Linked DNA regions of Gimesia maris. Each later gene encodes a partner of the first gene's protein in a complex. Links are inferred from orthologs where the notes say so. Each region holds a gene or a part of one and is shown on either strand. Other genes may lie near its edges. The genes, in order: GmarT_RS17545 and GmarT_RS19390.

Evidence for each region.
Region 2: the proteins of GmarT_RS17545 (region 1) and GmarT_RS19390 are in contact, whole or in part, in a crystal structure (PDB 5UE9), measured with the Lactococcus lactis proteins. The link is inferred for Gimesia maris from one-to-one orthologs. Residues at the interface, in WP_023189152.1 of Lactococcus lactis: Leu4, Gln5, Ala47, Ser48, Met49, Leu50, Leu51, Arg52, Arg53, Met95, Leu98, Arg223, Met224, Ala225, Cys226, Ile228, Gly229, Ala230, Cys231, Tyr232, Ala233, Val235, Glu236, His237, Asn243, His244, Ala245, Lys247, Glu250; in WP_025017116.1 of Lactococcus lactis: Gly25, Phe27, Phe29, Glu32, Tyr33, Lys35, Tyr36, Lys48, Phe56, Thr60, Pro61, Arg62, Val63, Ala64, Glu65, Thr66, Ala67, Ser68, Gly69, Met70, Ile74, Gln77, Pro223, Glu251, Phe274, Ala275, Pro277, Phe278.

What each region holds. Positions count from the first base shown.
Region 1 is NZ_CP042910.1:4,792,549-4,795,874, reverse strand. Bases 1-2,999 are described here. They hold GmarT_RS17545 (dihydroorotate dehydrogenase electron transfer subunit), read left to right. Parts: upstream 1-1,063; coding sequence 1,064-1,936; downstream 1,937-2,999. Other genes in these bases: GmarT_RS17540 (DNA-binding transcriptional response regulator), read left to right, coding at 2,123-2,999; GmarT_RS17550 (pseudouridine synthase), read left to right, coding at 9-1,067. Outside these bases: more of GmarT_RS17540, read left to right, coding at 3,000-3,136.
Region 2 is NZ_CP042910.1:5,269,969-5,273,141, forward strand. Bases 132-2,977 are described here. They hold GmarT_RS19390 (dihydroorotate dehydrogenase), read left to right. Parts: upstream 132-1,008; coding sequence 1,009-1,947; downstream 1,948-2,977. Other genes in these bases: trpS (tryptophan--tRNA ligase), read left to right, coding at 2,043-2,977. In the rest of the region: GmarT_RS19380 (HU family DNA-binding protein), read left to right, coding at 1-32; more of trpS, read left to right, coding at 2,978-3,023; GmarT_RS19400 (hypothetical protein), read left to right, coding at 3,034-3,173.

The DNA.
Region 1 (3,326 bases):
GAAAAATCATGAGTCCCGATTCCGATCCGCAAACCCAGCCCGAAGAACCCTCAGTCGATGACGAGAGTCACCTGATCCGATTACAGAAGTTTCTGGCTGCCACAGGTCTGGGCTCCCGGCGTCATTGCGAAGAATATATCGAAACCGGGCGCGTGAGCGTTGATGGCGATGTTATCACGGAGTTAGGGGCGAAGATCGATCCGGAGACGCAGTTCATCGAAGTAGATGGCGAGCGTGTTCGACTGCAGCCACGTCGTTATTATCTGCTGAATAAACCATCCGGGTTTCTCTGTACCAATAACGACCCTGCCGGCAGGAGACGGGTGGTTGATCTGTTTCCGAATGACGGTCAGCGGTTGTTTACCGTGGGGCGACTGGATGAAAACAGTGAAGGGTTGATCCTGGTAACCAATGATGGCGAACTGGCCCAGCGGCTGGCGCATCCCCGGTATCGTGTTGCTCGCACTTATCATGTGCAGGTGGTGGGTAACCCGCCACGCGAAAAACTGGACGAACTTCGGAAAGGAGTTCGTTTTAAAGAAGGCGTGTTTCGGGTCTCTGGTCTCAAGTATCTCAAAAAACAGGGTAAGAGCGCCTTTCTTGAATTAACGCTGCATGAAGGACAGAATCGTGAAATTCGTCGCATGATGGCGCGAATCGGTCACAAGGTCATCCAACTGGTGCGGATCCGCTTTGGCCCATTGAATCTGGGAAAACTCAAAACTGGGGAATCCCGGCGCTTGAGTGACACGGAGTTGAAAAAATTACGACAATTGTTAAATGAGAAACATTCTCCGGACATCCGTCACCGTAAGGGGAAGAAAAATGCCGCTCCTGCGAAAACGCGGGCGCCTCGTAAATCTGTGGGTAAACGATCAGGGGAACGGGGGGCAGCTGCTGGTAAATCTGTTTCAGAGAGAATTTCAGGCGGAAAAAAGACGGGGGGAAAACGATCCGTTTCCACGGGGCGAAAACCTGCAGCAGACTCCTCGAAACCGAAAACAACAGGACGTAGAATCATCGGCGATGTTGCGGAAAAACGGACACGTCAAGGAAAGCGAAAATGACAGAGTCTTCACAATTCAGCAATTGTGCAACTCCCCAGTATCTTTCAGCCCGTGTGGTTGAGCAGGAACGCATGGCGCAGGACACATATCGATTGCGTCTTGAATGTCCTGAAGTGGCTCAAGTGATATTACCCGGTCAGTTTTTCATGGTGCGGGAACCGGGAGTCAATGATCCACTGCTGGGACGGCCTTTCGCGTTGTATGATACCTGTCTGGATGAAAACGGAACGGCAATCGGACTCGATTTTGGTTACGTCGTCGTTGGAAAACTGACGTCGCGGATGACGCACTGGCAACCCGGAGATCGAGTCGAAATCTGGGGACCTCTGGGAAATGGGTTTCCATACCCGGGCAGTGGTTCACTGGTCATGGTAGCAGGTGGAATCGGGCAGACCCCGTTTCTGGCTACGGCGCGGCAGGCATTGGGTCTGCGGAAATACGGTCAACCCGAGCAGACACTGTCTGCACTGCCGGAGCGTGTGAGCCTGCTATACGGCGCGCGTTCAAAAGAGTACCTGGCAGGTCTGGATGATTTTCAGTTGGAGGGACTGGATGTTTCAGTGGCAACCGACGATGGTTCGTATGGGCATCAAGGCTTTGTGACCGAACTCTTACAACAGCAAATCGAAAGCGATTCACCGCCAGCAACTGTTTTCTGTTGCGGACCGGAGCCGATGATGGAAGCGGTCAGCAGAATTACTTCGCAGGCGGGAATTTCCTGCTGGCTGTCTCTGGAGACTCCGATGGCGTGTGGCTTTGGTGCCTGCTTCAGTTGCGTGGCGAAAGTCCGGATCAGCGATGATGAGTGGGATTATCGGCGGACTTGTGTTGAAGGACCGGTTTTCAATGCAGAATCGCTGATATTTTAGCCCCGTTTTCTGTTTTTACGTGAGTTTTTCGATTTTGAGCCTGAGGCTGCCGCCGGTCTGGGGCATTCAGTGAACCGGGATGTGCCGGCAAAGCATAACTTCCTGTAAAGGCAGCGGTTGCAGCGAGTTCATATTGACAATTCTCTTTAAAAAACTCTATAGTCCTGCCAGCAGACAGGCCCGATAATGAGCGTGAAACATGATAAGCACAATCTGATCGACGCGGACTCATTTGCCGGATTTCCGCAAACAGAGGCAGATTCCGCCTACACCGAGAATACGGAACAATCATCGGATCGTTTTTTACAGCAGCCGATTCCTTCTGGTTTTAAAGCTCTGTTTATCAGTAGGGTCCGACCGGTTTGGGTCGGGCTGGCATTGCGCCTGGATGCGATTGGCTGTAGTGAACCGCGTTTTGAATGGGTATCCACAGCAGAGGAAGCTTTAACTCAACTGCGAAACGACAGCTATGACTGTTTGTTGATCGAGATCGATAGTGAAACCCGAAAGTCTCGATTAGAACTTTTGAATGCGATTCGAATCAGCGGTTGCCATGAGCCTGCCATACTCCTGTTGGCTGGCCCGGATGATCAGGTTACTCAGGCTGCTTGTGAAAATCAGGCGGAAGTGCTCGTTTCGACTGCAATGTGGGAGTCACCCGCGCTGTTAAGTGTCGTGCAACGTGCCTTATCCATGCAGCAACTGTGCGAAGAAAACCATCAATTGCAGGTGGAAAAACACCGGCGTCTGATTCGCGAGCGGGATGAAGCAGAGCGGCTCCTGAATCAACAGCGATCAATGGTCGAAGAACTGCAGAACCTGGTTTATCCAGATGTCTTAAGTGATCAGCAGTCTGATTCAGAACTGCCGGGAACATCAGGGCTCCACAAATCCGATCCGCCAGTAGAACTTCCGCAGATTCCGTTTGAGGTTCGAGATTATTATCACGAATTATTACGGACTTATGTGATCATGGGAGCGGGAAACCTGAAGGATGAAATCCTTCAGATTGCGGAATTACTGGCGGCTGCAGACTTAACTCCTCCACAGGTTCTTGAATTCCATCTGCAGTGTGTTGAGTTGATTGTCAAAGGCCTGGGAAATCGCAGTTCCCGCCATGTGATGAGTCGGGCTGATCTACTGGCGCTGGAGATGATGGTTCATCTGGGAGAATGCTATCAGAAAAAAAAGAGGGGTTAGTTTTATTGAGGTTTTGGGGCCATCTGATTTGAATCATTAAATCTAATTTCACCGATCGTTGGCTGAGTGAGTTCAGGATATGAAGCATTTTTGTAAGCATCTATCAGGAAATAGCTTATGAGTTCTATTTATTATTTATGGGACGCGATCAAAAAGTACTGTAATTCATTTCCTGAACCGCGTATAATAG
Region 2 (3,173 bases), 480 kb from region 1 along the record:
CCTACAGTTCAGGATCTCAGCATACACCTTAGAGCCGCTTTCCAAAGACATTATTGTTGAAAGAACTGGTATGAACTTTCTCATAGCCGGTCTGTTTTATGGTACACAAACAGCCCGGCTTTTTTTACGTACTGAGCTGGTCTGCTAAAGTGAATGTTTGTCACTTGAAGTCAGTGGCAAACCAGTCTAACTGATAATCTAAATCAGCCGCTTCAACCGGATTACCAAAATAATTGGAATAATCCGCATTTTTTACCAAAGTCACCTGATCTGAATGTCGATAAAACGACCTAGAGGAAATTAAAAGCGGCATTTATAATCCTGCCTCTCCAATCTCCTCGCATCACAATTCAGCACTTTAACCCCTTCGATATCGGTTTGATGCCTTTCATTCAATGGTTTGAATTAAGGGATCGTTGCCTGGGATCAAGACCAGCAAATATGGCACGACCATATCATGGAGAAAAAAATGCGTAAGTTCCTATTGGCCAGCATGTTAATTGCAGTATCCCTCACTCAGGTTGGATGCGTGGTTCCTATCTACTCATCTTCGCGAGATGATCGTGCTCGTCAATTGATATTCCAGTCAGAAAGTATGCGGCACATTCCTAAAATCTGGGAACGAATCTGGGGGCTCGACATGCCGGACGTGGCAACCCCCTACCGTACCCATGGTGGTGTTATTTAGTACTTGTAATTCAGGGACTATCTCGCAAGTCGTTTGACTGGATAGATTCCAGTCGAACCGACTGATGCATAGAAACTATTCGAAGCTGCCTGGAATCAGTTCCAGGCAGCTTTTCTTGCTATGGGGGTAATTGATTCCCTACCGCCTTAACTGGTCCTCACCATCCGGGAACGCTAAGATGTGACTCAGCGGATTTCACGCCCTAACAGTATCATGCCTTGGTTGGTGAATAGCCTCTGGAACCAGATGGTTCGCCTGGCATATCTTTGATAAATAAACAGAATGATCACGTAGCCTGCGGCTACATGGACCTGACTTACATGAATGCCTCAACCCAAACGGACCCCTTAGCGGTTTCCCTGAACCGCCTGCAGCTCAAAAATCCCATTCTCGTTGCCTCGGGAACGTTCGGATACGCGAAAGAAATGGCAGCATTTCTGGATTTTTCCCGCCTGGGAGGCATTATCCCCAAGACGATTACCACAGAGCCACGCATCGGTAATCCACCTCCACGTACTGTAGAGACCAGTGCCGGCCTGCTTAATTCTATTGGTCTGGATAACGACGGAATCGATCTTTTTCTGGAAAAGCAACTGAATTACCTTTCCTCGCTTGAAACAGCCCTGATCGTTAATATTGCCGGACGCAGTATTGATGAAATGGCTGTCATGGCCTCCCGGCTGGATCAATACTCAGATCAGATCACGGCCCTCGAGCTGAATATCTCCTGTCCGAACGTCAGCGGTGGCGTCGATTATGGTACCCGGCCTGAGATGACTGAAAAAATGCTAAAGCAGGTCACTGAAAGCTGCCAGTTACCCATCATCGCGAAGCTGACACCAAACGTCACCAGCGTTGTTGAGATCGCACAGGCTGCCAGCGCAGGGGGTGCTGACGCGGTCTCCCTGATCAATACCGTACAGGGAACCGCAATCGACTGGCGCCGTCGAAAACCGATATTGGGTGGCATTTTTGGAGGCCTGAGTGGCCCCGCAATTAAACCGGTGGCGTTACGGGTTGTCTGTCAGGTGGCCCGCGCTGTCGACGTCCCCATTATTGGAGTCGGTGGCATTGCCAACATTGATGATGTCATGGAATTCATCGTCGCAGGAGCTTCAGCCGTTCAAATTGGAACCGCAAACTTCTACAATCCGGGCCTTGCGGCACAACTGGTCAGCGAACTGGAAGGGATACTGGTTTCCGAAAAATGCTCGCATATCAGCGAACTTGTAGGTTCGCTGGAGTATCCAGAACGTTAAACCACCATGCTTTTCTGTCTTAGATGCAGTACTGCTGATCAAAATTCTCTCAGTCAATTTACTCTCAGTTTTAAAGTTATATAGAAAATCCTTTCATGCGAGTGTTATCTGGAATCCAACCGACGGGCCGTTTCCACTGGGGAAATTATTTTGGCGCGATCAAGCAATACATTGATCTTCAGGAAAATGAACAGGCTTTCTACTTTATTGCCGACCTGCACGCCCTGACCACGATCCGAGATGGCAAACGCTTACATCAAAACACAATGGAAGCGGCCATCGATCTCCTGGCATTAGGACTGGATCCCCAAAAAGCTACCCTGTTCCGACAGTCGGACGTTCCCGAGATTACCGATCTCACGTGGATCCTGATGACGATTACCCAGCTGAGTCTGCTGGAAAAATGTCACGCCTACAAAGATAAGAAAGAAAAAGGGATCGCCGCTGACGCGGGGCTCTTTACTTACCCTGTACTGATGGCTGCCGACATTTTGCTGTATGACAGTGATCTGGTCCCCGTGGGACAGGATCAGATTCAACATGTCGAGGTCACACGCGACCTGGCTCAGCGATTCAATTCCCTGTTTGGGGAAACCCTGATTCTGCCCGAATCGCGAGTTCTGGATACGTCCGCTAAAGTGCCTGGCATAGACGGCGAAAAGATGTCCAAGAGTTATAAAAATGTAATCGAAATATTTGAGGATCCCAAAAAACAGCGTAAGAAAGTCATGTCGATCAAAACCGACTCTGCGACGCTCGAAGACCCCAAAAATCCGGACACCTGTGCCGTCTACGCCCTGTATAAACTCTTCGCCAATGACGAACAACAGGCAGAACTGGCACAGCGATATCGTGCGGGGGGGATGGGGTATGGAGAGGCAAAACAGGCCGTGCATGATGCTGCTCTTGAATATTTTGGACCAGCCCGAGAACGAAGAGAACAGCTTGCTGCAGATACCAGCACCCTGAATGATATTCTGGCTGAAGGTGCCCACAAAGCCAGAGAAAAAGGAAAACAGGTTCTGGACCGGGTTCAAGCCGCCTGTGGTCTGGGTTCAAAACATTTAGCAAAATGAAACTGACTGTATGATGGATCAGCCTGCAGTATCCCAGCCCGAGCCTACCAGTTCCTGGTCCGGATTCATTCAATGGTTCTGTATCGGACTGGTACTGATAATGGCCCTGTCGATCCTGGCAGTCCATCTGCCAGAACGCCTGAAGTTATT